DNA from 2 places in the Pseudomonas spirodelae genome. Region 1 is predicted to be linked to the other one. Evidence: predicted binding sites of a transcription regulator. Region 1 holds the regulator's gene; the other holds the start of a gene.

What was found. The regulator sigma-54, encoded in region 1, starts transcription at its own class of promoters, with help from an activator protein. The targets are predictions, from matches to a motif close to ANTGGCATNNANNTTGCTNT.
Region 2: a site for sigma-54 is predicted at 2,299-2,318, ahead of glnK (P-II family nitrogen regulator). Genes of this name have one in related genera too.

What each region holds. Positions count from the first base shown of each region.
Region 1 is NZ_JAYEET010000055.1:140,377-155,125, forward strand. It holds gene SOP97_RS18670 (YhdP family protein) at 1-1,380, shown strand, start outside; gene SOP97_RS18675 (carbon-nitrogen hydrolase family protein) at 1,468-2,316, shown strand; gene tldD (metalloprotease TldD) at 2,319-3,776, shown strand; gene yjgA (ribosome biogenesis factor YjgA) at 3,834-4,352, opposite strand; gene pmbA (metalloprotease PmbA) at 4,456-5,802, shown strand; gene SOP97_RS18695 (HPr family phosphocarrier protein) at 5,939-6,211, opposite strand; gene rapZ (RNase adapter RapZ) at 6,224-7,081, opposite strand; gene ptsN (PTS IIA-like nitrogen regulatory protein PtsN) at 7,084-7,557, opposite strand; gene hpf (ribosome hibernation-promoting factor, HPF/YfiA family) at 7,573-7,881, opposite strand; gene SOP97_RS18715 (RNA polymerase factor sigma-54) at 8,053-9,567, opposite strand; gene lptB (LPS export ABC transporter ATP-binding protein) at 9,705-10,430, opposite strand; gene lptA (lipopolysaccharide transport periplasmic protein LptA) at 10,433-10,975, opposite strand; gene lptC (LPS export ABC transporter periplasmic protein LptC) at 10,962-11,531, opposite strand; gene SOP97_RS18735 (KdsC family phosphatase) at 11,540-12,079, opposite strand; gene SOP97_RS18740 (KpsF/GutQ family sugar-phosphate isomerase) at 12,079-13,053, opposite strand; gene SOP97_RS18745 (ATP-binding cassette domain-containing protein) at 13,290-14,099, shown strand; gene mlaE (lipid asymmetry maintenance ABC transporter permease subunit MlaE) at 14,099-14,749, shown strand, end outside.
Region 2 is NZ_JAYEET010000005.1:19,099-33,847, reverse strand. It holds gene SOP97_RS02425 (gamma-glutamyl-gamma-aminobutyrate hydrolase family protein) at 1-217, shown strand, start outside; gene SOP97_RS02420 (YifB family Mg chelatase-like AAA ATPase) at 280-1,779, opposite strand; gene SOP97_RS02415 (accessory factor UbiK family protein) at 1,818-2,087, opposite strand; gene glnK (P-II family nitrogen regulator) at 2,515-2,853, shown strand; gene SOP97_RS02405 (ammonium transporter) at 2,891-4,204, shown strand; gene SOP97_RS02400 (ammonium transporter) at 4,283-5,533, shown strand; gene sutA (transcriptional regulator SutA) at 5,791-6,120, shown strand; gene SOP97_RS02390 (HAD family hydrolase) at 6,191-6,886, opposite strand; gene xerC (tyrosine recombinase XerC) at 6,883-7,779, opposite strand; gene SOP97_RS02380 (DUF484 family protein) at 7,812-8,510, opposite strand; gene dapF (diaminopimelate epimerase) at 8,507-9,337, opposite strand; gene lysA (diaminopimelate decarboxylase) at 9,350-10,603, opposite strand; gene lptM (LPS translocon maturation chaperone LptM) at 10,613-10,765, opposite strand; gene cyaY (iron donor protein CyaY) at 11,187-11,519, shown strand; gene SOP97_RS02355 (DUF1289 domain-containing protein) at 11,524-11,706, shown strand; gene rnk (nucleoside diphosphate kinase regulator) at 11,824-12,234, shown strand; gene SOP97_RS02345 (class I adenylate cyclase) at 12,244-14,749, opposite strand, start outside.

The sequences.
Region 1 (14,749 bases):
AAAGCGGCCAGTGAGGCGCGCGACACCCAGTGGCGTATGAGCCTGGGCGGGTACGAGCAGCGTTACTGGTTGGATTACGCCGACTTACTGAGCCTGTCTTTTGCGGCGAGTCCCGGCCAGTTTAATCAAGGGCGGGGTGAGATCCGCTTAGCCGACGGCCCGGCACGCCTACCCACCAGCCAAGGCCTGCGTGTGCGTGGGCGCGTGGCGGAGCTGGATTGGTCGGCCTGGCAACAGGTGTTGGCTCCTTATTCCAGCTTGCCAGTCAATGAGGCGCAGCGATTGTTCAAGGATGCACAGTTGCGTATTGCTCGCTTCACCGGCTTTGGCGTCAGCCTGGAGGCACTGGAAGTGGGTGTTAAGCGCGACGCTGCGACCTGGGCGGTCAGCCTCGACAGCCCGCAGGTGAAAGGCCGGGTGGGCTTGCCGGATGCTGCCGGCGTACCGATCGCGCTGGCGCTCGACTACTTACGTTTACCCGCAGCGCAGCTCAAGGATAAAGACGCACCTGTGGTGAATACACCCGATCCGCTGGCAGCGGTTGATCCGAGCGGCTTCCCGGCGCTGGACGTGCGCATCGACGAAGTCTTTCAAGGTATCGAGCCGTTGGGCAGTTGGTCGCTCAAGGCGCGTCCGGTAGAAACGGGTGTGCACTTCAGCGAGCTGGATCTCAACCTCAAAGGCTTAAAAGTGGCGGGGCGGGCGACCTGGCTGCAAACGGCCAGTGGCATGCGTACGACCTATGCCGGTCGCCTCGGTGGTGCGGATCTGGCCGACGTGCTGATTGCCTGGGGCTATGCCCCCACCGCCAGCAGCCGAGACTTTCATGTGGATGTGGATGCTGATTGGCCCGGCTCACCGGCCTGGTTCAGCATGAAGCGCCTCAGCGGTACGCTGGATGCGTCCCTGCGCAAAGGGCAGTTCTCCGAGGTTGAAGGGCCGGCTTCGGCGCTGCGAGTATTTGGGCTGCTGAACTTTAATTCGATTGGCCGCCGCTTGCGGTTGGACTTCTCCGATCTGCTGGGTAAAGGCCTTAGCTATGACCGGGTCAAAGGCGTGTTGGAGGCTAAAAACGGGGTATTTGTCACCCGTGAGCCGATCACCCTTGAAGGGCCATCGAGCAACCTGGAGTTGAAGGGTACGCTGGACATGGCCAATGACCGCATTGATGCCAAGTTGTTGGTGACCTTGCCGGTGACCAACAACCTGCCGTTGGCGGCGCTGATTGTTGGTGCGCCGGCCATTGGGGGGGCGCTGTTTGTCGCCGATAAGCTGCTGGGGGATCGTGTTGCGCGCTTTGCCAGTGTGCAATACGACGTCACCGGGCCTTGGCAGAGCCCGGATATCAGCTTCGATAAGCCCTTTGAAAAGCCTCAGTAAAGCCTGCGCGGCGGATAGACAGCCGTGCAGTCTGCCGGCATGGCTTGTAAGCTGAAGGCTGATTTCCGCGATTGAGATAAAACCGCTATGACCCTCGCCGTCATCCAAATGGTTAGCCAGGCCGACGTTACAGCCAACTTGCTTCAGGCGCGCCAGCTGCTCGAGCAGGCTGCCGCGCAGGGCGCGCGGCTGGTGGTGCTGCCGGAAAATTTCGCCGCCATGGGGCGGCAGGATCTCGCCGCGCTGGGGCGTGCCGAAGCGCAGGGTGACGGGCCGATTTTGCCCTGGCTACGGCAAACCGCCCGTGACCTGGGGCTGTGGATCGTTGCGGGCACCTTGCCTTTGCCGCCAGAGGGTCAGCCAGAAGCCAAAGCCCATGCCTGCTCCCTGCTGATCGATGACTGCGGTCAGCAGGTGGCGCGTTACGACAAACTGCACCTGTTCGATGTGGATGTCAGCGACAATCACGGCCGCTACCGCGAATCCGATGACTACGCCTTCGGCAATCAAGTGGTGGTGGCGGACACGCCATTCGGCCGTCTAGGCCTTACGGTTTGTTATGACCTGCGGTTCCCTGAGCTGTACAGCGCGTTGCGCGCCGCCGGGGCGGAGTTGATCAGTGTGCCAGCGGCATTCACCGCCGTGACCGGCGCAGCGCATTGGCAGGTATTGACCCGTGCACGGGCGATTGAAACCCAGTGTTATGTGCTAGCGGCCGGGCAAGGCGGCACGCATCCGGGCGGCCGCGAGACCTTTGGCCATTCGGCGATTATCGACCCGTGGGGGCAGGTACTTGGCGAGCTGGCTCAAGGCCCTGGTGTGGTGCTGGCTGAGCGCAATACCACTGAGCAAGCGGCGATTCGCCAGCGTATGCCGGTGGTGCGACATAAACGATTTTTTGCAGCGGCCGAACCGCGGCTGCCAGGTTTGGAGTAGTTATGAGCGATATGTTGGTATCCGTCAGCGAGCATTTGCTCGGGCCAGGCGGTTTGACCCTTGACCACCTGCCGGGTGTTTTGGCCGAGTTGGCCGGACCGGGAGTGGATGCGGCTGACCTGTACTTCCAGAGCCAGGCTTCGGAAACCTGGGCGCTGGAAGATGGCATCGTCAAGGAAGGCAGCTTCAACCTCGACCAGGGCGTTGGCGTACGCGCGCAGTCCGGGGAAAAAACCGGTTTCGCCTACAGCAATGCGATCACCGCCGATGCCCTGAGTCAGGCGGCACGTGCGGCTCGCTCGATTGCCCGGGCTGGGCAAAGTGCCCGCGTGCAGGCGTTCAGCAGCCCGCTGGTGAAGCCCTTGTATGCCCAGAACAACCCGCTGGATGTGTTGGGCCGTGCGGAAAAGGTCGAGCTGCTCAAACGCATTGATGTTGCCACCCGCGCCCTCGATCCACGTATTCAGCAGGTCTCAGTTAGCCTGGCAGGTGTCTGGGATCGCATCTTGGTCGCCGCGGCTGACGGCAGCTTAGGGGCTGATATCCGCCCATTGGTACGCTTCAACGTCAGCGTAATCGTCGAGCAGAACGGTCGTCGTGAACGTGGCGGTCATGGCGGCGGCGGGCGCACCGATTACCGCTATTTCCTTGAGCAGACCAGCAATAACGAAGAGCGCGCCATGGGCTATGCCCGTGAGGCGTTGCGCCAGGCGCTGGTTAACCTGGAAGCGATTCCCGCACCCGCTGGCAGCATGCCGGTGGTGATGGGCGCGGGCTGGTCCGGTGTGCTGCTGCACGAGGCGGTCGGTCATGGTTTGGAAGGTGACTTCAACCGCAAGGGCAGTTCGGCCTACAGTGGCAAAATGGGCGAGAAAGTCGCCTCCAGCCTGTGCACCATCGTCGATGACGGCACTTTATTTGAGCGCCGTGGCTCGCTGAGCATGGACGATGAAGGCACGCCGACCCAGTGCACCACGCTGATCGAAAACGGTGTGCTCAAGGGTTATATGCAGGACAAGCTGAATGCCCGCCTAATGGGCGTGGCGGCGACCGGTAACGGCCGGCGCGAATCCTACGCGCACTTGCCGATGCCGCGCATGACCAACACCTACATGCTCGCCGGTGAAAGCGACCCGGAAGAAATCATCCGTTCGGTGAAGAAAGGCATTTATTGCGCCAACCTCGGCGGCGGCCAGGTCGACATCACCAGCGGCAAGTTCGTCTTCTCCACCAGCGAGGCCTACTTGATCGAGGACGGCAAGATCACTGCGCCGGTCAAAGGCGCCACCCTGATCGGTAATGGCCCTGAAGCTATGAGCCGGGTGTCGATGGTCGGTAACGACCTGGCGTTGGACAGCGGCGTAGGCACCTGCGGCAAGGATGGCCAATCTGTACCAGTAGGAGTTGGCCAGCCGACGCTGAAGATTGATGCGATTACCGTCGGGGGAACAGGGTCGTAGGGTGTGTTGAGAAGGGCGTAGGGTGGGTTAGCCGAAGGCGTAACCCACCATCGCGGCTTAGCGCAAACCGCGTTGCGCTTCATCCAACTCGCGGATGTATTTGAAGATTTTGCGTGAAGCTGCTGGCGCTTTGTTTTGTGCCAGTTCGTGTTGAGCCTGGCGGATCAACTGACGCAGGTGTTGGCGGTCAGCCTCGGCATACTCACCGACAAAGGCCTCCAGGGTGTCATCGTTACCGTTGATTAGGCGGTCGCGCCAACGCTCGAGGTTATGGAAGCGTTCGTTGTACTGGCGTGTGGAGGCATCTAGCTGGTCAAGCAGGGTCAGGATGGATTCGACATCCTGGTCGCGCATCAACCGGCCGATAAACTGCACATGACGTTTTTTCGCCGCGTTGGCGGTGTGCTTGGGCGCTTCGGCGAGCGCGCGGCGCAGCTCGTCGGTCAGCGGTAGCTTGTTCAGCAGATCGAGCTTCAGGGTAGTAAGGCGTTGCCCCAGATCTTGTAGCGCATGCAGCTCGCGTTTGATCTGGGTTTTGCTCTTCTCGCCGGAGAAGTCGTCAAGGTATTCAGACATGGTGGCGGTCCAGTGGAAAACGCCGCCATGATAGCAGTAAGTTTCCAGCTGTAAGCGTCTGGCCTGTGTGGTCGCGCTTGCCGCTTATCGTTCAGGAGTTTTTATGAGTGCAGTAGACATCGTCGGGCCCCAGGCCGTGCCGCAATTGCAGGCGCAGGTGGAGCAGATTATTGCCGAAGCGAAAAAGCAGGGGGCCAGCGCCTGTGAAGTGGCTGTGTCAGTGGAGCAGGGCTTGTCCACCACGGTGCGTCAGTGCGAAGTGGAGACGGTCGAGTTCAACCGTGATCAAGGTTTTGGCATCACGTTATATGTTGGCCAGCGCAAGGGCTCGGCCAGCACGTCCGCCAGCGGTGAGGCGGCCATTCGTGAAACCGTCGCGGCGGCGTTGGCGATTGCTAAACATGCCTCCGAGGACGAGTGCGCAGGGTTGGCCGATGCTGCACTGATGGCGCGCGAACTGCCGCAGCTGGATCTGTATCACGCCTGGTCAATCACCCCAGAGCAGGCCATCGAGCAGGCGTTGAGCTGTGAGGCGGCGGCTTTTGCTGCCGATCAGCGGATTAAGAACGCCGATGGCACCACGCTCAATACCCATCAGGGGTGCCGGGTTTACGGTAATAGCCATGGCTTTGTCAGTGGCTATGCCAGTACACGGCACAGCCTCAGCTGCGTAATGATTGCCGAAGCGGCCGGGCAGATGCAGCGGGACTACTGGTATGACGTTAACCGCCAGGGCGAGTTGCTGGCCGATGCGGGCAGTATTGGTCGCCTGGCTGCCGAGCGTGCCGTGAGCCGTTTGGGTGCGCGTCCGGTGCCGACCTGTGAAGTACCGGTGCTGTTTGCCGCTGAGCTGGCTGGCGGGCTGTTTGGCAGCTTTCTGGCGGCTATTTCTGGGGGCAATCTGTATCGCAAGTCGTCATTTCTTGAGGGGGCGTTGGGCCAGCAGCTGTTCCCAGAATGGCTGACCATTGATGAGCGGCCACATATTCCACGCGCACTCGGCAGTGCCGCTTTCGATGGTGACGGTCTGGCGACCTATGCCAAGTCATTTGTCGAGCGCGGCGAGCTATTGTCCTATGTGCTCAGCACCTATTCCGGGCGCAAGCTGGGCATGCCCAGTACTGCCAACGCCGGCGGCGTGCACAACCTGTTCGTCAGTCATGGCGATGAAGACCAGAAAGCCCTGCTTAAGCGCATGGGACGCGGTCTGCTGGTCACCGAGCTGATGGGGCAGGGGCTGAATATGGTCACTGGTGACTATTCGCGTGGTGCGGGTGGTTACTGGGTGGAAAACGGTGAAATCCAGTTTTCGGTGCAAGAAGTCACCATCGCCGGCAACCTGCGTGACATGTTTAAGCAGATTGTCGCAGTTGGTAATGATCTGGAGCTGCGCAGTAACATTCGCACCGGTTCGGTGCTAATCGAGCGGATGACGGTGGCCGGTAGCTAAGCAATACGGCACAAAAAAGGGCTGCCCATTTGCGTGAGCAGCCCTTTTTATTACCTGCCATTCAGAGCAGCCACTCTGCGAGCCGTCGCTACGCGACTTTTAAATAGCTTCAGGACATTTTTTATGGCCTGCGTGTTTACTCGCCTTCATCGAAGTAGTTGTTGATCAGCTCGCTCAGTGCCTGCAGCGCTTCGGCATCTTGCTCACCTTCAGTATGCAGATGAACGTCAGTGCCTTTGCCGGCGGCGAGCATCATAACCGCCATGATGCTTTTGCCATCCACCAGGCTATCGGCACTGCGACCGACCTTAACCTGACAAGGAAAGCGCCCGGCAACGCCAACAAATTTGGCAGCCGCACGGGCATGCAGGCCAAGCTTGTTGATAATGGTGATTTCGCAGGCGGGCATCGCGGCAATTCCTTAGCTGAGGTCGCGGTGGCGAATCTGGACATTTTTTAGAATGGGCTTCAGCGTTTCGCCTAGGCGGTTGGCCAGGTATACCGAGCGATGATGCCCGCCAGTGCAGCCGATCGCCACCGTGACATAGGCGCGGTTACTGGCGGCAAAGCGCGGCAGCCATTTGGTCAGGTAGGCAAGGATATCCTGGTACATCTCCTCAACATCGGCCTGGGCGCTGAGGTAATCGACAACCGGCTGGTCGAGCCCGGAGAAGTCGCGCAGGTCTGGCTTCCAGTAGGGATTAGGCAAGCAGCGCACGTCGAATACTAGGTCGGCATCCACCGGCATGCCGCGCTTGAAGCCAAAAGACTCAATTAGGAATGCCGTGCCCGGCTCGGGCTGGCTAAGCAGACGTAGCTTGATGCTGTCACGCAGTTGGTAAAGGTTGAGGTGTGTGGTATCGATTTTCAGGTCGGCCAGGTCGATGATCGGGCCTAGCAGCAGGCTTTCATCGGCGATGGCTTCAGCCAGCGAGCGATTCTCGTTGGTTAGCGGGTGGCGCCGGCGGGTTTCCGAGAAACGCTTGAGTAGGGTTTCTTCGTCGGCGTCCAAGTAGAGCACATCGCATTTGATGTGCCGGGCGCGAACCTCTTCGAGCAGCTCGGGGAAACGCTTGAGATGGCTCGGCAGGTTACGCGCGTCAATGGATACCGCGACCTGCGGATGCAGCAGTTCGGTATGCAACAGAGCGCGCTCGGCCAGTTCTGGCAGCAGCCCCGCGGGCAGGTTGTCGATGCAGTAGAAACCGTTGTCCTCGAGCACATCGAGGGCCGTGCTCTTCCCGGAGCCGGAACGACCGCTAACGATGATCAGGCGCATGTTCAGGCTCGATTGAGTTGGCTTTGTACGTCAACGACCACTTGATACAAGGCTTCGCTACTTTCGGCTTGGCGCAGGCTGGCACGCACGTCGCTGCGGTCGAGCATGCTAGCGATCTGCCGAAGCAATTCCAGGTGAGCGTCAGTGGCGGCCTCTGGCACCAGCAGAACAAACAGCAGATCGACGGGGGCGCCATCAATGGCGTCGAAGTCGACCGCAGCGTCCAGGCGCAGCAGGGCGCTGATCGGTGCAGTGCAACCCGGCAGGCGGCAATGCGGTATGGCAATGCCATTACCGAAGCCGGTTGAACCCAGTTTTTCACGGGCAATCAGGCTTTCGAAGATGTCTTGGCCATCCAGGTCAGGCAGCTCTCGCGCTACCAGGTTGGCAATCTGTTCGAGAACACGTTTTTTGCTGCCGCCCGGCACGTTCACTAGGGAACGGCCGGGGGTCAGGATAGTTTCAAGTCGGATCATAGGAGATAGACGACGTCAGCGGGCCATAGCGCCTTGTTGACGATCGAGCTGTTTTTCCTTGTGTTTGATGAGTTGTCGATCGAGTTTGTCGGTCAGTAAATCGATGGCGGCGTACATATCGTCATGCTCGGCATTCGCGACGACTTCACCGCCTGCAATATGCAGGGTCGCTTCGATTTTCTGCTTGAGTTTCTCGACCTCCATGATGACTTGTACATTGGTGATCTTGTCGAAGTGGCGTTCTAATCGGCCGAGTTTTTCGCCGATATAGTCGCGCAGGGCGTCGGTCACATCCAGCTGGTGTCCACTGATGTTGACTTGCATACCGCTTTCTCCTTGTTACCGTGTGTAAGAGGCAGGCAAGAGGCCTGCCGCCGGAACACTGTGGCGTGGAAGACTCTGGCAGAACGGATTCTGGCTGTATGGCCGCGTAGCGAAAAAGCCTTACCTGAAAGGTTCTGTGCAGTGTGACGGGTCTTCCTTCTTAGTGCCGCCTTAGATCAATCGTTTGCGCTCGCTGGAGGGCGCTATTCCGAGGGACTCACGGTATTTTGCGACCGTACGGCGAGCGACTTGAATGCCTTGTGCCTCCAGTAGACCAGCGATCTTGCTGTCACTCAACGGCTTTTTCGCATTTTCCGCCGCGACCAGTTTTTTGATGATGGCGCGGATCGCTGTCGACGAACATTCGCCCCCTTCAGAGGTGCTGACATGGCTGGAAAAGAAGTACTTCAGCTCGTAAATGCCGCGCGGGGTGTGCATGAACTTCTGCGTTGTTACCCGTGAAATAGTCGACTCGTGCATCCCTACGGCTTCGGCGATGTCGTGCAGCACGAGGGGCTTCATGGCCTCGTCGCCGTAGTCGAGGAAGCCGCGCTGGTGTTCGACGATCTGCGTGGCGACTTTCATCAGGGTTTCGTTGCGGCTTTGCAGGCTTTTGATAAACCAGCGCGCTTCTTGCAGTTGGTTGCGCATAAAGGTGTTGTCGGCGCTGGAGTCGGCGCGCTTCACAAAGCCGGCGTATTGCGCGTTAACCCTTAGGCGCGGCATCGCTTCTTGGTTCAGCTCCACCAGCCAGCGCTCGTTGTGTTTACGCACGATCACGTCGGGCACCACATATTCCGGTTCGCTGGATTCTATCTGCGAGCCGGGACGCGGGTTGAGGGTCTGGATCAAATCGATGACCTGGCGCAGCTCATCTTCCTTGAGCTTCATACGGCGCATCAGCTGGCTGTAGTCGCGGCTACCAAGCAGGTCGAGGTAATCGCTGGTCAGGCGCTGGGCTTCGCTCAGCCACGGTGTTTTTGCAGGCAGCTGGCGCAGTTGTAGGAGCAGGCATTCGCCCAGGTTACGCGCGGCAATGCCGGTGGGCTCGAATTGCTGAATGCGGTGCAGCACGGCTTCGACTTCATCGAGTTCGATGTCCAGCTCGGGATCGAATGCGTCGACCACTTCTTCCAGGGTTTCTTCCAAGTAGCCTTGGTCGTTGATGCAGTCGATCAGGGTTACAGCAATCAGGCGGTCCTTGTCCGACATTGGCGCCAGGTTGAGCTGCCACAGCAAATGGCTTTGTAGGCTCTCACCGCTGGAGGTGCGGGTGGTGAAATCCCACTCGTCATCATCGTTGCTGTTGCTGGGAAGGCTGCTGGCACTGGTCTGGTAAATGTCTTCCCAGGCGGTGTCGACGGGCAGCTCGTTGGGGATGCGCTCACCCCAGTCACCTTCTTCCAGGTTGTCCACAGTCTGCGTGGTTTCCTGGTAGCTGGTTTCTTGAAGGGGGGCTTCAGCCTGCTCACTGGTATTGGCGCTTTCTGCGCCATCGGCCATGGGGTCCGAGTTGTCGAAGTCATCGCCCTCTTCTTGGCGTTCGAGCATCGGGTTGGACTCCAAGGCTTCCTGGATCTCTTGTTGCAGATCCAGGGTCGACAGTTGGAGCAGACGGATGGCCTGTTGCAGCTGCGGTGTCATCGTCAGCTGCTGGCCCATTCTCAGGACGAGCGATGGTTTCATTGCAGACCTTATTTACCGGCGTCTGTGCGCAATCCACTACAGGGCATTTTTAAAAACGCCACCAGGAAGCAAATTATATGCCTGACTCTAAAGCTTTTGCCTAGCCTTGGCTGCAACAGGCTTGAGAAAAGCCGTGGTTACAGCCGGAACTCATGCCCCAGGTAAACTTCTTTTACTGTCTGGTTGGCCAAAATGGTCTCGGCATCACCTTCGGCGATCAGTTGGCCATCGCTGACAATGTAAGCCGTCTCGCAAATGTCCAAGGTCTCGCGGACGTTGTGATCGGTGATCAGTACGCCGATGCCCTTGGCCTTGAGGTGATGGATGATCTGCTTGATGTCGCCCACGGAGATGGGGTCGACACCGGCGAAGGGCTCGTCGAGCAGGATGAACTTGGGGTTGGTTGCCAGGGCGCGAGCAATTTCTACGCGGCGACGCTCACCACCGGACAGGCTCATGCCGAGGTTGTCGCGGATATGGCTGATATGGAACTCCTGCAGCAGGCCCTCAAGCTCCTTGCGGCGTGATGCGCCGTCGAGGTCTTTGCGGGTCTCCAGGATGGCCATGATGTTGTCGGCCACGCTGAGCTTGCGGAAGATCGAGGCTTCCTGCGGCAGGTAGCCGATACCGGCGCGCGCGCGGCCGTGCATAGGTTGATGGCTGACGTCGAGGTCGTCGATCATCACGCGGCCCTGATCGGCCTGCACCAGGCCGACGATCATATAGAAGCAGGTGGTCTTGCCGGCGCCGTTGGGACCCAGCAGGCCGACGATTTGTCCGCTGTCGATGCTCAGGCTGACGTCGCGTACGACCTGGCGGCCTTTATAGCTTTTGGCCAGGTGTTGGGCTTTCAATGTGGCCATTATTACTGCGCCTGCTGTTCGGCTGGTTTGTTCTTCGGCTGGATCACCATGTCAATGCGCGGACGTGGCGCAGTGATGTTGGTGCCTGTGGCGCGGCCGGCGTTGACGATTTGGCGCTGGGTGTCATAGACGATTTTCTCGCCTTCGAAGGTGTTGCCTTCTTGGATCACCTTGGCCTGGTCAATCAATACCACGCGATCATTGGCCATGAAGTACTGGATGGTCAGGCCGTAGGCTTTGACGACCTGCTTGTCGGCCGATGGCAGTTGTTCGTAGTAGGCCGGCTTGCCGACTGAGGTAAACACTTCGACATCGCCTTGGGCGTTCTGGGTGATGGTCACGGTGTTGCCCGTGATTTTCAGTGTGCCTTGAGTAATCACAACGTCGCCGCGGTAAACCGCCACGCCTTGTTTATCATCAAGCTCTGCACTGTCGGCCTGGATGCGGATCGGTTGATCGCGGTCTGACGGCAGAGCCCAGGCGCTAGCACTTCCAAGTGCGGCACTGAGGCTGAGTAGTAGGGGGAGGGTGTTAACGAGCCTCATGCTGACCTCTTACGTTGGACAGCAGGAGCATCCTGCCGTCATTCATGTACGCTTTCATTCCTTGTGCCGTGGTCACCCCATTGGCCGCGACGATTCTAACGGCTTGCTGGGTCTGCGCATATTCCTTCTCGGGGAAGACGGTCAGGCGGCTGGTGGTGAGAACGGTTGGGCGGCCTTTGGCGTCAGTACGATCGACGCGTACGTTCTCGATCAATTCGACTTCCGTGCCGCCTGGAGAGACTTCGCCGCGCTCGCTGCGGATTTTCCAGGGCAGCGCTGTGCCGCGGAATAGATCCATGTTCGGGCTGGTCATCAGGGTGATATCGCTGGCCTTGATGTGCTCGACCTTGTCTGCAGTCAGCTCATAGTGCAGTTTGCCGTCGACTTGGTATTGCACGGTATAGGTGTTAGTGGCGTAAAAGTCGATGGCATTGTCGGTCACGGCGCTGTCAGGCTGCTGATTAAAGCCGTCGGGGCTGAGGTTCCAGTAGCCAAGTGCTGCCACCAGCGCGATGACGCCGGCAAGCAGAGCAATATTAAATAATTTGCGGGGCATGGTAGGCCTTATAGGTAAGCGGCTTGAGCTGCTTCAAGTGTGCCTTGGGCGTGCATGATCAGCTCGCAGAACTCACGTGCAGCACCTTCGCCGCCGCGCGCATGAGTAATGCCGTGAGCATGTTGGCGAACAAAACCGTCAGCGCTGGCGACCGCCATGCCTAAGCCTACGCGGCGCATCACTGGCAGGTCGGGCAGGTCGTCGCCCAGGTAAGCGACCTGTGAGTAGTCTAGGCCCAGTTCGCCGAGTAGCTCATCAAGTACCACTAGCTTGTCTTCGCGGCCCTGGTACAGGTGTTGAATTCCCAGGTTCTGCGCGCGTCGTTCAACCACCGGGGTCTTGCGGCCGCTGATGATTGCAGTGCGTACGCCGGAGTTGATCAGCATTTTGATGCCGTGGCCGTCGAGGGTGTTGAAGGTCTTGAATTCGCTGCCGTCGACGAGGAAATACAGTTTGCCGTCGGTGAGTACGCCGTCCACATCGAAAATCGCCAGTTTGACGGCCTTGGCGCGTTGCAGCAGGTCTTGGGTGTTCACGTCAGTACTCATCACATGACTCCAGCGCGCAGCAGGTCGTGCATATTCAATGCGCCAACCGGTTGCTGGTTGTCGTCGATCACGACTAGTGAGCTGATCTTATGGTCTTCCATGATTTTCAGTGCCTCTGCTGCAAGCATCTCCGCGCGGGCAGTCTTGCCGTGCGCAGTCATGACCTCGTCGATAATGGTCTGGCGAACGTCGATATTGCGATCCAGGGTGCGGCGCAGGTCGCCATCGGTGAATACCCCGGCGAGGCGGCCATCGTCTTCGGTCACGACCGTCATGCCCAGGCCTTTCTGGGTCATTTCCAGCAGCGCGTCGCGCAGTGAGGTGCCACGTTTGACGCGCGGAAGGCTGGCGCCGGCGTGCATGACGTTTTCAACCTTGAGCAGCAAGCGTCGGCCCAATGCGCCGCCCGGATGGGAGAAGGCGAAGTCTTCGGCGGTAAAGCCGCGGGCCTCCAGCAAAGCGATGGCCAGTGCGTCACCCAGTACCAGGGATACGGTTGTGGAGGAGGTTGGGGCCAGGTTCAGTGGGCAGGCTTCTTGCGCTACGCGGGCGTCGAGGTTGACTTCGGCAGCCTTGGCCAGCGGCGATTCGGGGTTGCCGGTCATGCTGATAAGGGTGATGCCGAGGCGCTTGATCAGCGGCAGCAGGGTAACAATTTCCACAGTGGAGCCAGAGTTAGACAGTGCCAACACCACGTCATCGCGGGTGATCATGCCCATATCGCCGTGGCTGGCTTCGGCCGGGTGCACAAAGAACGCAGTGGTGCCGGTGCTGGCCAGGGTGGCGGCAATCTTGTTGCCGACATGGCCGGATTTACCCATGCCGACCACAACCACGCGGCCTTTGCTGGCAAGAATCAGCCCGCAAGCACGCACGAAATCGCCGTTGATGCGTTGCAGCAGGTCTTGAATGGCTTCTAGTTCCAAGCGAATGGTGCGCTGCGCTGACTCAATCAGATCGGTGGATTGGCTCATGACTTCTCTGCGGCGTGCGGGCTAAAAGCTGCTGATTATAACGGTAAAGGTGCGCCTGCCCAGTGTTTCCAGTTTCAAGCTGGGCACTGGCGCGTTTCTATGGCGACAAGATCAATCTTGGGCGAAGGGGCTCGCGATGCTATAGTTCGCGCCCATTTTCGGCACGTTAGGCGATCAGAAGTGCCCTTTTTATGGGGCTGTACGTCAGTCAGGCAAGCGTTTAGCAAGGAGTCCAGATGAACGCCGAGAACCCGTATGCAGTTGAGCTCAAACGCCTGAGCTTTAAACGCGGCGAGCGGGATATTTTCAAAAACATCGATATCCGTATTCCGCGTGGCAAGGTCACCGGGATTATGGGGCCGTCCGGCTGTGGCAAAACCACGCTGTTGCGTTTGATTGCTGCCGAACTCAAACCGAGCCAGGGCGAGGTGTGGGTTAATGGCGTAAATCTACCGACGCTGTCGCGCAGCGATCTGTTCGATATGCGTAAGCAGATGGGCGTGCTGTTCCAGAGTGGCGCTTTGTTTACCGACCTGGATGTGTTCGAGAACGTCGCCTTTCCGTTGCGGGTGCATACCCAGCTGCCCGAAGAGATGATTCGCGACATCGTGCTGATGAAGCTGCAGGCGGTGGGCCTGCGCGGTGCCTTGGATTTGATGCCTGATGAATTGTCAGGCGGGATGAAGCGTCGCGTGGCATTGGCGCGGGCGATTGCTCTGGATCCGCAAATACTTATGTATGACGAGCCCTTCGTGGGGCAAGACCCCATTGCCATGGGCGTGTTGGTGCGACTGATCCGTCTGCTCAGTGATGCGCTGGGGATCACCAGTATTGTGGTCTCCCATGACCTGGCTGAAACCGCCAGCATTGCCGACTACATCTATATCGTCGGTGATACCCAGGTATTGGGGCAGGGCACACCAGAGGAGTTGAAAGCCTCGGAAGACCCCCGCGTACGTCAGTTTATGCAGGGCATCCCTGATGGCCCCGTGCCGTTCCACTTTCCTGCGGCCAACTACCGCAATGATCTGCTGGGGGAGCGCTGATGCGCAAGACATCTGTGCTTGAACGGGTGCGCCTGTTCGGTCGCGCCGGTATTGATGTAGTGGCCACGCTGGGGCGTTCGGGACTGTTTCTGTTGCGCGCGTTGTTTGGTCGTGGTTCGACGGGCAATGGTTTTCAATTGCTGGTCAAGCAGCTGTACTCGGTTGGGGTGATGTCGCTGGCCATCATTGTCGTGTCCGGCATTTTTATCGGTATGGTGCTGTCGCTGCAGGGCTTCAGTATTTTGGCTCAATATGGCTCTGAGCAGGCGGTGGGGCAGATGGTTGCTCTGACCTTGCTGCGTGAGCTGGGGCCGGTAGTTACGGCCTTGTTGTTTGCCGGGCGCGCCGGGTCGGCGTTGACCGCGGAAATTGGCAATATGAAATCCACCGAGCAGCTGTCGAGCTTGGCGATGATTGGCGTTGACCCGCTTAAATATATTGTCGCTCCGCGCTTGTGGGCCGGGTTTATCTCAATGCCGCTGCTGGCGATGATCTTCAGTGTGGTCGGTATCTGGGGCGGCGCTATGGTCGCCATCGACTGGCTGGGGGTTTATGAGGGCTCGTTCTGGGCCAACATGCAAAGCAGTGTTTCGTTTCGCGAAGACGTGCTCAATGGCGTGATCAAGAGTGTGGTCTTTGCGTTTGTGGTG
Region 2 (14,749 bases), on a different contig from region 1:
GCATGGCCAGGCGCTTGATCAGTTGGGTGAGGGCGTTGAGGCTCTGGCCCACGCCGAAGATGGTTTGGTTGAGGCGATTCACCTGCCGGGCGTTGAGCAGTTCACCTTGGCGGTGCAATGGCACCCGGAGTGGCAGGCCGCGCAAAACCCGCATTCGGTGAAAATCTTCAAAGCGTTTGGCGACGCTTGCCGTGAGTACGCCGCACAGCGCGACTAACACTCCGCTTTGCCCTGCGGCATAAAGAAGCCCCGCATGCGGGGCTTCTTTATGCCGGTGATTCAGGTCGCGCTGCCGCTGGGGCGGTACTGCAAGGCTTCGCCCAGATGATTGCGGCTGATATCTGCGGCGCCGTCCAGGTCGGCCAGGGTGCGTGCCACTTTTAATACGCGGTGAGCGGCGCGCAGGCTCAGGCCCAGGCGCTCGCAGGCGTTTTCCAGCCACTGGCGGTCGGCGTCGGGCAAGCGGCAATGCTGTTGCACGCCGTTAAGGTCGAGGTGCGCGTTGCTGCAGCCTTGGCGTTCCAGTTGCTGCTGACGTGCTTTAACCACCTGAGCGGCCAGCTCGGCGCTGCCTGGACCGGGCTCAGTGCTGGGGTTGAGGCGGGTGGTTTCGCGCGGCACCGTCAGGTGCAGGTCGATACGGTCGAGAAAAGGCCCGGAGAGTTTGTTGCGGTAGCGTTGGATTTGCTCGCTGCTGCAACGGCAGCGCCCGGAAGGGTCGCCCAGGTGGCCGCAGGGGCAGGGGTTCATCGCCGCCACCAACTGGAAGCGCGCGGGAAAACGTACCTTGTCGCGGGCACGGGCAATCACGATATGCCCGCTTTCCAGCGGCTCGCGCAGGACCTCTAGCACCTTGCGATCAAACTCGGGCAGCTCATCTAAAAACAACACGCCGTGATGGGCCAAGGTGATTTCGCCCGGTTGCGGGCGACTGCCGCCCCCCACCAGCGCCGGGCCCGATGCGCTGTGATGCGGTGTACGAAACGGTCTTTGCGGCCAGGCGTTCAGCGGCGTGTGGCTGGCCACGGAATGGATGGCGGCTACTTCCAGTGCTTCCGCCTCGTTGAGGGGCGGCAGTAAGCCAGGCAGGCGGCTGGCCAGCAGGGTTTTGCCGGTGCCGGGCGGGCCGGTAAACAGCAAATTATGCGAGCCTGCGGCGGCCACCAACAGTGCGCGTTTGGCGGCAATCTGGCCCTGTACTTCGGCTAGGTCAGGGTAGGGCAATACTTGGCGCAGCAGGCCTTGCGCTTGAAACGGCGCAATCGGTGTTTGGCCGTTAAGGTGCGCGGCAACTTCTAGCAAGTGCTCGACGGCAATCACCGTCAGCCCAGACGCCAGGCTGGCTTCCTCGGCATTGGCCTTGGGCACCACCAGGGTGCGTCCGGCGGCGCGGGCCGCCAGTGCCGCAGGCAATACGCCTTGCACCGGGCGAATCGCCCCGGACAGCGCCAGTTCACCTAAGCATTCGAGCTGTTCCAGCGCCGCCGCAGGAACCTGGCCGCTGGCAGCGAGAATGCCGAGGGCAATCGCCAAGTCGAAACGGGCGCCGTCCTTGGGCAGATCGGCCGGGGCCAGATTGAGGGTGATGCGTCGGGGCGGAAAGTCGAAGGCGCAGTTGAGGATGGCACTGCGCACGCGGTCCTTGCTTTCCTTGACCGCGGTTTCTGGCAAGCCGACCAGCGCCAGTGAGGGCAGGCCATTGGCCAAGTGGGCCTCGACGGTGACGGCGGGCGCTTCAACGCCAACTTGGGCGCGGCTGTGGACTATGGCCAGGGACATCGATCACTCCTTGATCGGCAGATGCATCCGCTTGGGTATTACTCGTTGGGCGCGGTGGTGGCTGCGTTGCGGGCTTCCATCTCGCTGACCTTGGCTTCGAGGGCTTCCAGGCGAGCGCGGGTGCGGGCTAATACGACCATCTGGCTGTCGAATTCGTCGCGGCTGACCAGGTCGAGTTTGCTGAAGGCGCTTTGCAACAGCACCTTGAACTGGGCTTCGAATTCACTGCGCGGCAAGGGCGCATCGCCGTTGAACAGGCGCGAGGCATGGGTGGTCAGGGCGTCTAGCAGGGCTTTAGGTGGCAGCATAATGAGGTTCCGTTTACAGATGGCGGCAGTGTAGCACGCAGTTTTAACCGGCTTGCCGGGTGCGCTTGGCGTGGGATGGAGGCTGCTTGCACGGTTTTCGCGCGCGGCTCAGCGGGCTGTTGCACCGTTGTTGTGCGCTGGCTGTTGGCTATTACTGGGCTAAAACGCCCGTTTACTGGGTAACTGCATGAAATAAATCGGTTTTACCTGACCTGGCAAGCTTTCTGCTTTGTCTCCTGCGACGCAAGCACTGATGCAGTTCCGGTGCGTCAGGCGAAGCGGGGAAGTGTTTCGTTGGGAGCGGTTGCTGAGTATCGGTGCCGTTGGATCAGGGCTGCGATGCATTACAAAAGCCAGGCACTGCGCTTAGACTTGGACCGGGTTCGTAATTCCTGGGGCAAGTCCACCATACACGGGAGAGAGTTTCATGAAGCTAGTCACTGCCATCATCAAGCCGTTCAAGCTGGACGACGTTCGTGAGTCACTGTCGGAGATCGGCGTGCAGGGCATCACGGTCACTGAAGTCAAAGGTTTTGGTCGTCAGAAGGGCCATACCGAACTGTACCGCGGCGCTGAATACGTGGTCGATTTCTTGCCAAAAGTGAAAATCGACGTGGCCATCGCTGACGATCAACTCGATCGTGTGATCGAGGCCATCACCAAAGCTGCCAACACCGGCAAGATCGGTGACGGCAAGATTTTCGTTGTAAACCTGGAACAGGCCATCCGCATCCGTACCGGCGAAACCGGCACCGACGCAGTTTAAGCCTCCGCACGAACCCCCACGCCCCAGGAGTTAAACCATGACTCTGCGAAAAATCGCAGGGCTAGGAGCCCTTTTGTCTCTCGTTCCTGGCTATGCCATGGCCGAAGAGGCAAGCCTGAACAGCGGCGACACCGCTTGGATGTTGGTCGCCACTGTACTGGTGCTGTTTATGACCATTCCCGGTCTGGCGCTTTTCTACGCTGGCATGGTGCGTTCGAAGAACGTGCTGTCAGTGCTGATGCAGTGTTTTGCGATTACCGGGTTGATCAGCATTCTTTGGGTCGTCTATGGCTACAGCATGGCCTTCGACACGACTGGCATGGAGCAGGGGGTACTTAACCTCAACTCCTTCGTCGGTGGTTTCTCCAAAGCCTTCCTTTCTGGTTTGACTCTAGACAGCCTGGTGGCTGGGATTCCGGAGAGTGTCTTCATCACCTTCCAGATGACCTTTGCCATCATCACCCCTGCGCTGATTGTCGGTGCCTTTGCCGAGCGCATGAAGTTCTCGGCCATGCTGATCTTCATGGTGGTGTGGTTCACCCTGGTCTATGCGCCTATCGCGCACATGGTCTGGAGTGGCGACGGTGCTTTGATGTGGGACTGGGGCGTGCTCGACTTCGCGGGCGGCACCGTGGTGCACATCAACGCGGGTATTGCCGGTCTGGTGGCCTGTCTGGTGCTGGGCAAGCGTAAGGGCTTTCCTACTACGGCGATGCCGCCGCACAACCTCGGCTACACCCTGATCGGTGCAAGCATGCTTTGGGTCGGCTGGTTCGGCTTCAATGCAGGCTCTGCGCTGGCCGCCAACGGCAGCGCCGGTATGGCCATGCTGGTGACTCAGATTGCCACCGCTACAGCGGCGCTGAGCTGGATGTTCGCTGAGTGGATCACCCATCGCAAACCCAGCGTTCTGGGCATTGCCTCGGGTGCTGTGGCGGGTCTGGTGGCGATCACGCCGGCCTCCGGTACCGCGGGGCCGATGGGCGCTCTGGCGATTGGTCTGGCCAGTGGGGTGATCTGCTTCTTCTGCGCCACCAGCCTGAAACGCAAGCTGGGTTATGACGATTCCCTCGATGTATTCGGCGTGCATGCCGTGGGCGGGATTGTCGGCGCTATTCTCACTGGGGCGTTCGCCGCGCCCGCCTTGGGCGGCTTCGGCGCGGTGGAAGACATTGCGGGGCAGTTGTGGATTCAGTTCAAAGGGGTGGCCTTCACGGTGGTGTACACCGCTGTGGTGACCTTCGTAATCCTGAAAGTGATCGACCTAGTAATGGGCCTGCGTGTCAGTGAAGAGGAAGAGACCATCGGTCTCGATCTCGCCCTGCATAACGAGCGCGGCTACAACCTGTAAGCACACGGAGTGCGTCCGGCGCCAACCCGGACGCCTTAACCGAATAGCGCTAAAAAGCGTAACGGCAAGAGGTGAACCATGGACAACACAGCATTGACTGCACTGCAGTACGGTTTTGATACCTTCTACTTTTTGATTTGCGGCGCTCTGGTGATGTGGATGGCAGCAGGTTTTGCCATGCTCGAATCCGGTCTGGTGCGGGCCAAAAACACTACTGAAATTCTCACCAAGAACATCGCCCTGTACGCAGTGGCGAGCATCATGTACCTGGTGATCGGCTACCACATCATGTACTCCAGCCCGGAAGGCGGCATCCTGCCAAGCCTGGGTTTCCTGTTGGGTGACGAGCACAGCGTTGAGTCGGTCTTGGCCGGCGGTGACGACGCGCCTTACTACTCGGCGCGTTCGGACTTCTTCTTCCAGGTGGTGTTCGCTGCGACCTGCATGTCGATCGTGTCCGGTGCTGTGGCTGAGCGCATGAAGCTGTTTGCCTTCCTGGCATTCGCGGTGGTCATGACCGGTTTCATCTATCCGGTACAGGGCTTCTGGAAATGGGGTTCGGGCTTCCTCAACGAAGCCGGCTTCCTCGACTTCGCCGGCTCCGGTGTGGTGCACATGGCGGGCGCAACTGCTGCTCTGGCTGGCGTACTGCTGCTCGGCGCACGTAAAGGCAAGTACGGCCCGAATGGCCAGGTCAACGCCATTCCGGGTGCCAACCTGCCAATGGCTGCGTTGGGTACCTTCATCCTGTGGATGGGCTGGTTCGGCTTCAACGGTGGCTCGCAGCTGAAGATGAGCACCATCGAAGACGCCAACGCCGTGGCCAACGTGTTTGTGAACACCAACATGTCCGCTGCCGGTGGCTTGATCGCGGCGCTGATCGTGGCACGCATCCTGTTCGGCAAGGCTGACCTGACCATGGCCCTTAACGGTGCCCTGGCTGGCCTGGTGGCTATTACTGCCGAACCGCTGACCCCAACAGCCATGCAGGCCACTCTGATCGGTGGTGTGGGCGGCGTGCTGGTGGTGTTCTCGATCCTCGCGCTGGACAAGCTCAAACTCGACGATCCTGTCGGCGCCATCTCGGTGCACGGTGTGGTCGGTATCTGGGGCCTGCTGGCGGTTTGCCTGACCAATAGCGACGCGACGCTGGGCGCACAGCTGCTCGGTATCGGTTCGATCTTCGCCTGGGTCTTCGTTTGCAGCCTGATCGTCTGGTCCATCATCAAGCTGGTGATGGGGCTGCGCGTCAGTGAAGAAGAGGAATACGAGGGTGTGGATATCGCCGAGTGCGGTATGGAAGCCTACCCGGAATTCACCAAGCGTTAATTCCTGCTGGGTTTGAACAAGGGCGCCTAATGGCGCCCTTTGTTTTTTCTGTGGGTCGGAAAAGTCTGCTGTTTTTAGGCACGCGCGCGGTTGTGATCCAGCAGCAACAGACCCTAAAATGCGCGCCGTTGAGTGCCGCTCGCCGATGCGTAGCGCTCAGCCCAGGCAAGACCATTGGATTTTTTATCAGCGGCGTTAGAAAGCTGACGCCGCTGGGCTATAACTACTCTGCTTTTCGCAAGTCATGAGGTTGGAACATGAGCGACGATGATCTGGAAAACGACGAATTAGAAAGCGCTGACGAAGACGAAGGTGAGGAGCTGGCTGCCGCTGATGATGGCGACACTAGCGATGACGACGACAGCGACGATGAAGTTGTAGTCACCAGCAAGCCTAAAAAAGCCAAGGCTGCTGTCTCGGTAGAAGACTTGCCGAGCGTTGAAGCCAAGCAGAAAGACCGTGATGCCCTGGCCCGCGCCATGGAGGAGTTTCTCTCGCGTGGCGGCAAGGTGCAGGAGGTCGAGCCGAATGTGGTCTCCGACCCGCCCAAGAAGCCCGAAGGCAAATACGGCAGCCGCCCTATCTAAGCGCCTGCGGTAACACAAAAAAGCCCACAGGCCATAAGCCTGTGGGCTTTTTTGTGGCGTTAAGGGTTGCTTACGCCCAGCTGTGCAGCAAGGTCGGCAACTCTGCCAAGCTGCGGATCTCTCCATCCGGGTGGTTGTCGGCCTCCCAAGCTTTGCCCAGGGGGTTGAACCAGATGGCGCGCAGACCCGCCGCCTGAGCCCCGGCAATATCATCGCTGGGGTGGTCGCCAATATGCACCGCGTGTTCGGCGGCAATGCCGGCGCGCTTCAGGGCTTCGGTGAACGGTTTCGGGTCAGGTTTGCCGACGCCCAATTCTTCGGCGCAGAGGGCGAATTGGAAGTAGTCCGCCAGGCCGAGACGGCGCACATCGGCATTGCCGTTGGTGATAACCCCAAGCTGAAAGCGATTAGCCAGGGCTTCAAGTGTGGGGTGCACCTCAGCAAACAGTTCGACCTGATGGCGCGCCGCAAGGAAGATCTGAAAGCCGGCCTCGGCCAGCGCCTGCGCCTCGCTGTGCGGGTAACCCGCGTCTGTCAGGGCATGCAGGAGGATGCGCCGGCGCAGCTCACTGAGGCGGTGCTTGAGCATGGGTTCGGCCAGCAGCAGGCTGGCACGAATTGACCACAGATGCTCCACCGGCACAGCGCCGAGGCGCGGCGCGTGCAGAGCCAGCCAGTTACGCAGCGCCGCTTCGGCGTCCTGCATCACCGGGGTGACATCCCACAGAGTGTCGTCAAGGTCGAAGGTGATCAGCTGAATACTCATTCTGTGCTGCCTTTGCGTTTGGCCCGTGGGTGAGCCTGGTCATAGACCGTGGCCAGGTGCTGGAAATCCAGGTGGGTGTATATCTGCGTGGTGGCGATGTCAGCATGGCCGAGCAGTTCCTGCACCGCGCGCAAGTCTTGGGACGACTCCAGCATATGGCTGGCGAAGCTGTGACGCAGCATATGCGGATGCAGGTGCTGACCCAGTTCGCGTACGCCGGCTTGGCGCACCCGCAGCTGCACGGCTCGCGGGCCGATACGCCGGCCTTGCTGGCTGATAAACACAGCGCCATCGGCAGGCTTGGCCAGGGCGCGTAACGGCAACCAGTGCTCCATGGCCTGACGTGCCATGCGGCCGATGGGCAGCTCGCGGGTTTTGTTGCCTTTACCGGTGACGCGTACCAGGCCGGCGGGCAGGTCGAGGCCGTCCAGGTTGAGGCTGACCAGCTCCGACAGGCGCAACCCGGAGGAGTAGAACAGTTCCAACATCGCCTGATCACGCAGGGCGATAAAGTCGTCTTCCAGAGCACCGTCGAGCAGTTGTGCCGTGCGATCGGCGTCTAGGGTTTTTGGCAGGCGGCGTTCGCCTTTGGGCGGCATCAGGCCGCTGGCGGGGTCGCTTTCGCAGTGGCCTTCGCGAATCAGGTAACGGTACAGGCCACGGGTCGCGGAAAGCAGGCGCGCCAGGCTGCGGCTAGATTGCCCTTGCATGTGCAGGCGTCCGACCATGCGCCGCAGCCGCGCGCTGTCGAGCGCCGACCAGCGGTCAATGTGCTCGGGCGGACACAGCGCCAATAGCGTGCTCAGGTCGTGCCGATAGCCGATCAAGGTGTGCGAGGACAGCTGGCGCTCACTGCGCAGGTGTTCGAGGTAGGCGTCCAGGAGGTCTTGCATGGCAGCTCCCTACGGTGCGGTCGCTGCGCCGGTTAACGCACCGAACGCAAGGGTGTGGCAAAACCGGGCACGACACGGGCCAGGACTTCGGCGATATAGCCGAGAAACAGGGTGCCCAGCGAGCTTTTGTAATGCTGCGGATCGCTGCTGCCAATCGCCAGCACACCATGCAGGCCTTGATGGGTGATGCTGACCACCGCTGCCGAACCGACCTGTTTGCCGTCCTTGCTGCCGAACAGGAAATTCAACTCATGCTCGCGCAGTACCCCGCAGATGGTCTTGCCTCCCGCCAGCAGGCTGCCGACAGCCTGGTGCGCTTCGGCGCTGCTGACTGAGCGGCCAACGGGCAACGGTGCTTCACTGAACAGGATCAGGCTAACGAAGGGCACCTGAAACTCACTGCGCAGGCTGTCTTCGACGCAGCTGACCACTTCTTCCAGGCTGTTGGCGTCGAGCAGGTCGAGCACCAGGCGGCGGGTCTTGTCGAACAGGCGGTCGTTGTCGCGGGCCACATCCATCAATTGTGAGAGGCGCTGACGCATTTCGATATTGCGCTCGCGCAGCAGCTTCACCTGCCGCTCAACCAGCGACACGGTATCGCCGCGCTGGTGCGGGATGCGCAGCTCGGGGATCAACTCGTCGTGATCGATAAAGAACTCCGGATGCAGGCGCAGGTAAGCGGCAACTGTCTCCGAATCCAGTGGCTTGGGTGAATCCTGCTTGTCGGTCATAGACGAACCTGTCCTTCGTACACGCGTACAGCGGGGCCGGTCATCATAACGGGCTGGCCCGGGCCTGCCCATTCAATGCTCAGTTTGCCGCCAGGCAACTCAATCTGCACCGGCGAGTCCATCCAGCCCTGGCTGATTGCCGCGACCGCCGCGGCGCAGGCGCCGGTGCCACAGGCCTGGGTTTCCCCGGCGCCACGCTCCCACACGCGCAGCTTGGCGCGATGGCGGTCAAGCACTTGCAGGAAGCCGACATTAACCCGTTGCGGGAAGCGCGGGTGGTGTTCGAGCTTCGGCCCCAGGCTGTGCACCGGCGCGTTATCGACGCTGTCGACGCGCAGCACGGCATGCGGGTTACCCATGGACACCGCGGCCAACTCAACGGTCTGTCCGTCGACGGCCACGCTGTAGCTCAGCGCCTGCTGCTCGGCCTGAAACGGGATCTCGGCTGGGACCAGGCGCGGTGCGCCCATGTTGACGCTGATCTGCCCGTCGTTGCGCACGTCCAGCTCGATAATGCCGCCCTTGGTTTCCACGCGGATCTGCTTTTTCACAGTCAGGCGCTTGTCCAGCACGAAGCGCGCGAAGCAGCGCGCGCCGTTGCCGCACTGTTCCACTTCCGAACCGTCGGCATTGAAGATGCGGTAGCGGAAGTCCACGTCTGGATTACTCGGCGGCTCGACCAGCAGCAGCTGATCGAAGCCCACGCCGGTGTGGCGATCGCCCCATTGCTTGGCGTTTTTCGGCTGTATGTGCGCGTGCTGGCTGATCAGGTCGAGGACCATGAAATCATTGCCGAGGCCGTGCATCTTGGTAAAACGCAATAACATGAACTCGTCCTTTTAGCTCGCGGGCGGCAGGCAGTGTTCGCCTGCAAAAAGCTCGCTGAGCGTCTCGCGACGACGCACTTCGAAGACCTGGTCGCCATCCACCATCACCTCGGCGGCGCGGCCGCGGGTGTTGTAGTTGGAACTCATGACAAAGCCATAGGCACCGGCTGAGCACACGGCCAGTAGATCGCCCTCGGTCAGGGCCAGCTCGCGGTCCTTGGCGAGGAAGTCGCCGGTTTCGCAAATCGGCCCGACGATGTCGTAATTGCGCGTCGCACCGGTACGCGGCTGCACGGCGATCACATCCATCCAGGCTTGGTAGAGCGCCGGGCGGATCAAGTCGTTCATCGCAGCGTCGACGATGGCAAAGTCTTTGTGTTCGGTGTGCTTGAGGTATTCGACCTGGGTCAGCAACACACCGGCGTTGGCGACAATCGAACGGCCTGGCTCGAATACCAGCTTCAACTCACGCCCGGCAATGCGCTCGCGCACTGCTTTTATGTAGTCGCCAGCCAGTGGTGGCTGTTCGTCGCGGTACTGCACGCCGAGGCCGCCGCCCAAGTCCAGGTGCTTGATCTGGATGCCTTGGCCGGCCAGGTTGTCGATCAGTGCGAGCAGGCGGTCGAGGGCATCGAGGAACGGTGGCAGCGTGGTTAGCTGTGAGCCGATATGGCAATCGACGCCCACCACCTGCAGGTTCGGCAGGGCTGCTGCGCGGGCGTATACGGCCGGCGCATCGCTGATGGCGATACCAAATTTGTTTTCTTTCAGCCCGGTGGAAATGTACGGGTGCGTGCCCGCGTCCACATCCGGGTTGACCCGCAGCGAAATCGCCGCTGTCTGGCCCAGTTCAGCGGCCACTACTTGCAGGCGCTCCAGCTCGTCAGTGGACTCGACGTTGAAGCAGTGCACGCCCACTTCAAGGGCGCGGCGCATGTCGTCGCGGCTCTTGCCGACACCGGAGAAGACGATCTTGTTCGCCTCACCACCGGCGGCCAGTACACGCTCCAGCTCACCACGGGAGACGATGTCAAAACCGGCGCCAAGACGCGCCAGGACATTCAAAACACCGATATTGGAGTTGGCTTTGACGGCGAAGCAGACCAGATGCGGCATGCCCTGCAGGGCATCCGCATAGGCACGGTACTGCGCTTCGATGTGTGCACGCGAATAGACGTAAGTCGGCGTGCCGAAGCGTTGGGCGATGGCGGACAACGCCACCCCTTCCGCGAACAGCGTACCGTCGCGGTAGTTGAAGGCGTTCATGCGCTGTCCTTATTCGGTCTGTGCAGGTTCAGTTGCGGGTTCCGCCTGTGCGGCCACGGACGCGCTTTCTTCCGGCAGGAACAGCGGGCCTTTTTGGCCGCAGCCAGCGAGCAGTGAGCTGATAGCAACCACGGTGAAGAGGGCAGTAAACAACCGCTTCATGATGAAATCCCTGTAAAAAGCATGATTGCGCCGGAGTATACCGAGCCCCCGACGCCTTGCCTATGCGCCAGGGGTCCCGTCTGGCGCGGCCTTGCTTGTCGCGTGGGAGCGCGTACTCGGCACCCGTGATCGGGCGCCTGAATAGTCAGCCCCCTCGTCGTGAGTAGTTCAGTATTAGTCGTCTACCGCTAAGGTGTGCTCGGTTACCTGAGGCGTTGCCACTGAGTCAGCGTACCCTGCAGCGGCATTTGCGCGAGGCCGGGTTATCCTTCAATCCGTTCACCTCTGTGGTGCAAGCGTTGGCTGTTACTATGCTGCGCTGCGTTTCTCACCTACTGGCGCCTTGCCTAACCGTCACGCTGTTATAGCGCCCGCTACCCAAGGCTTTTTGTAGTCGCTGAATTTTTTGAGGTATGTCGTAATGAGTTTGACCGAAGCCCGCTTTCACGATCTGGTCGATGCCACCCAACAGGCGGTGGAAGATATTTTCGATGACTGCGACCTGGACCTTGATCTGGAAAACTCGGCCGGGGTGCTGACCGTACGTTTCGAGAACGGCACGCAGTTGATCTTCAGTCGCCAGGAGCCCCTGCGTCAGCTCTGGCTGGCAGCCCGTTCCGGTGGTTTCCATTTCGATTACGACCCGGCCAGCGAGCGCTGGATCTGTGACAGCAGCGACGAGCAGCTGGGCGAAATGCTTGCACGTATCACGCTTGAGCAATCGGGTGCCGACCTTGAGTTCGAAGAACTCTGAGGCGATGGGCGAGCAGGTCGCTTCGCCCTGCCGCCGCCAGTGCTGCCTGGATGATCACGATATCTGCCTGGGTTGTGGCCGTACGCTGCAGGACATTCTCGACTGGAGCAAGGCCGACCGGCTGCGCCAGTGCGCGATCTGTGCGGCGGCTGAGGTGCGCCTGCAGCAGCGCAGCGATAACCCTTGACCGGGCGGTCTTGTTTATTTGAGTGGCTGTGGTACGGTCAGCAAAATCTTGCAAAACCCCGTCTTCGTGATGGGGTTTTGCTTTTTTCACCATCCGTAAAGGGGATATACCCGCACCATGACCAGCCCATCTTCGCTCACCATCACCCGTCTTGACCTGCAGCGCTTGGAGCATCTGCTCGACAGTCTCGACGATTTCGGCCCCAATGCCGTCGCGTTGCAGGCCGAACTTGATCGTGCCGATGTGGTGGGGCATGACGAAGTGCCGGCCGGGGTGGTTACCATGAATTCGCGGGTGCATTGCCGTGAAGAAAGCAGCGGCAAGGATTACCACCTGACCCTGGTCTACCCGCAGGACGCTGGTGGCGAAGGCTGTGTGTCGGTGCTGGCGCCGGTTGGCACCGCCCTGCTCGGCTTGTCCGTGGGTCAGCATATCGACTGGGTCACGCCCAGCGGCAAAGTGCTCAAGCTGACCCTGCTGGCGGTGGAATACCAGCCGGAAGCGGCGGGCGAATATAACCGCGCCTAACCGACGAACTCAGGCTTTCTGCAGGGCCTGATTGAGTGCCGCTTCCAGGCGGCTCTTGTAGCGCAGGTAATGCACGCTCTGCATATGCCCCTCGCCGAGCACGGCTGATAGATCCAAGTCGGTGATGTAGCAGGGGTAGCGCGCGCTATCACGGCGTTGCGCGAGGATGTGCTGGGCGACGGCGGCGAACAGGTCACCGGCGTATTCCAATTCAGAAAACTCCCGGTGGTTACAGTACAGCGTGACGTGCGTGCGCTTGTGGCCTGCCATCCCTGGCGACCACTCTGCGGGCCGTCGCTTCGCGACGTCAAAAATCTCTCCCGGAGATTTTTTGCCATCGCCTGGCTCGACAATAGCTTGCACGTCATAAAACGGATGACTGATCGGTGACAGTGGCGGCGCTCGCCGCTCCAAACGCTGCGCGCGTAACGGCGCATCGGGCAGCACTTGGTAATAGAGAATCTCCAGCGGCTGATGTGCTGGCAGGTTATCCAGCGGCAGCAGGGCGTTGCGTCGGTACAGCACGGATTGCAGAAAGCGTTGCAGTGGGGTCAGTAGGCTTTGTTCGTCACGGTACGGCATCTGCTGGCGCCATAGCGCGTTGTGCTCATCGAGCACGCTCAGCTCGGCCGTGGCGCTGGCTTCGTTCAGCCGGTAGAACACTTGGATGCACTGCGGCCTGCCAAGCGGTAGGATCAGCGCCAGGTCTTCACCCTCCAGGGCGCTGCGATCCAGGTGCAAGTCGCTGTAGCCGGGCAGCTCTTCGCCCAAATGTTCGATCAATGTGGGCAGGTCTTTCAGGCTGCTGTGGCTGACGTGGCCGGGCTTCAGTTCGAGTAAGTGATACTGCTGTTTGATTTGCAGCAGGTAGCGGTTGGCCTGTTGGCTGCTGAAGCTGGCAAGGGTTTCGCGGAACAGCTCCTCGACCCGTTCGGCAATCGCTGTGGCGCGGTTGCGGCAGAAGCAGCGCACCTGCAAATTAGGTTTTTGGCCGCTGGCGGGCAGGGCATTGAGGAAGTCGCGCAGGCAATCGAGCAGTGCAGTCGGGCCGTCATAGCGGGTGGCCAGTAACTCATTCCAGCTGTTCAGGGTGATTTGGTCGAGGGTCAGAATCAGGTTCTCACGTACCCCGGAATAGCCCAGTGCGTCGGTGCGCTCGCTGGTCATGTGCATGTTCATCTGGCTGAACTGTTTCAGCGGGTCGATACCGACGTTGATCAGCAGCAGCACCTCTTTGGGCACGCTGGCACTGAGCAGAGCGGCTTCGTCGACCGCGGGCAGCGGCAGCGGTATCACCTGTTGCAGGCTGCTGAGCAGGTTGGACAGCTCATACTCGGTCAGGTCGCTGCTACCAGGGTGCAGTGACAGCCGCGTGCTACTGTCGATCACGCCGTTGCGCTGGCACCAGGCGAGCAGTTCGATCAGCTCACGCGAGCGTTTCAGCGGCGAGAAATCTGCCAGGTCTTGTGCGTTAACGCTGCCGCTGTAGAGCGCCCAAAGGGTTTCATTGGGCTCATCCGGGCTTGGGCTCTGCGCCAGGGTCAGGGTGTCTTCGCCGAGGTCTGGGGCGATGCCGGGGTTGATAAATTCGATCTTGCCGGCCTTGCGCTCGAAGGCGGCATACAGGCGGCGACCGAGAATGCCCAGATCGCGGCTGTTGAGTGAGCTACCCACGTCTGCGTTACGGGCGAATTGCGAGAGAAAGCGGTAGCTGTAGGTCAGCTCATTGACCAACATGCGCCGCTCGGCGCTGACCTGGCGCACCTTCCATTGGCTGCGGCTGTCGAGCATGGCCAGTTGGCGGCTGTCCCAGTTCCAGTCGCCGGTCAGGCGTTCGAGCAGCAGGCGTTGCCAGCTCTTGCGGTTGTGGCGTGGCGGGCGGCTGAGCTTTTTATCGACCTTGAGGTACAGGCAGCGGCGGATCAGCTCTAGGCGTTCATGCTCGCCACGGACCTTGAGGTACTCCTCCAGGCGACGGTAGACGACGATATAGGGGTCGAGCTCGTCGACATCCAGGCGGTTGGCGAATACCGCCTGCTTGAAGCGCAGCGCCAGGCATTCAACCTTGGGGTGCTCGCTGGCGTAGACCTCGGTCAGCAGCAGCTTAAGCACCGACTTATAGGGTGACTCGATGCCCTTGAACAGTTGCCACATGCCCGCGCCGATAAACTCTTCAGGCGGAATGCGCGCCAGGTGGCCGAGGTCGATGACGTCTTCGGCGCGGACAAAACGCTTGGCCAGCAAGGTGTCGGTGTAGTGCTGGTAACGCTGTTCTTCATACACCGGCACCAGCCACCACAGTGGCGTGCGTCCACCGAGCCAGATCGCAGTTCGGTAGAACTCGTCGAGCAGCAGGTAGTGCTGGGTCGTGCCGCAGTCATCCGAGGTCAGTTGCGCTTCGCGCTCGCCCTGAGTGAAGCGCGCGGGGTCGATTAAAAAGAAGTGCGCCTCGGCACCGAAGGTGGCGGCCCAGCTTTCCAGTAGTGCGCATTTCTTCCCCAGCTCAAGCACTTGT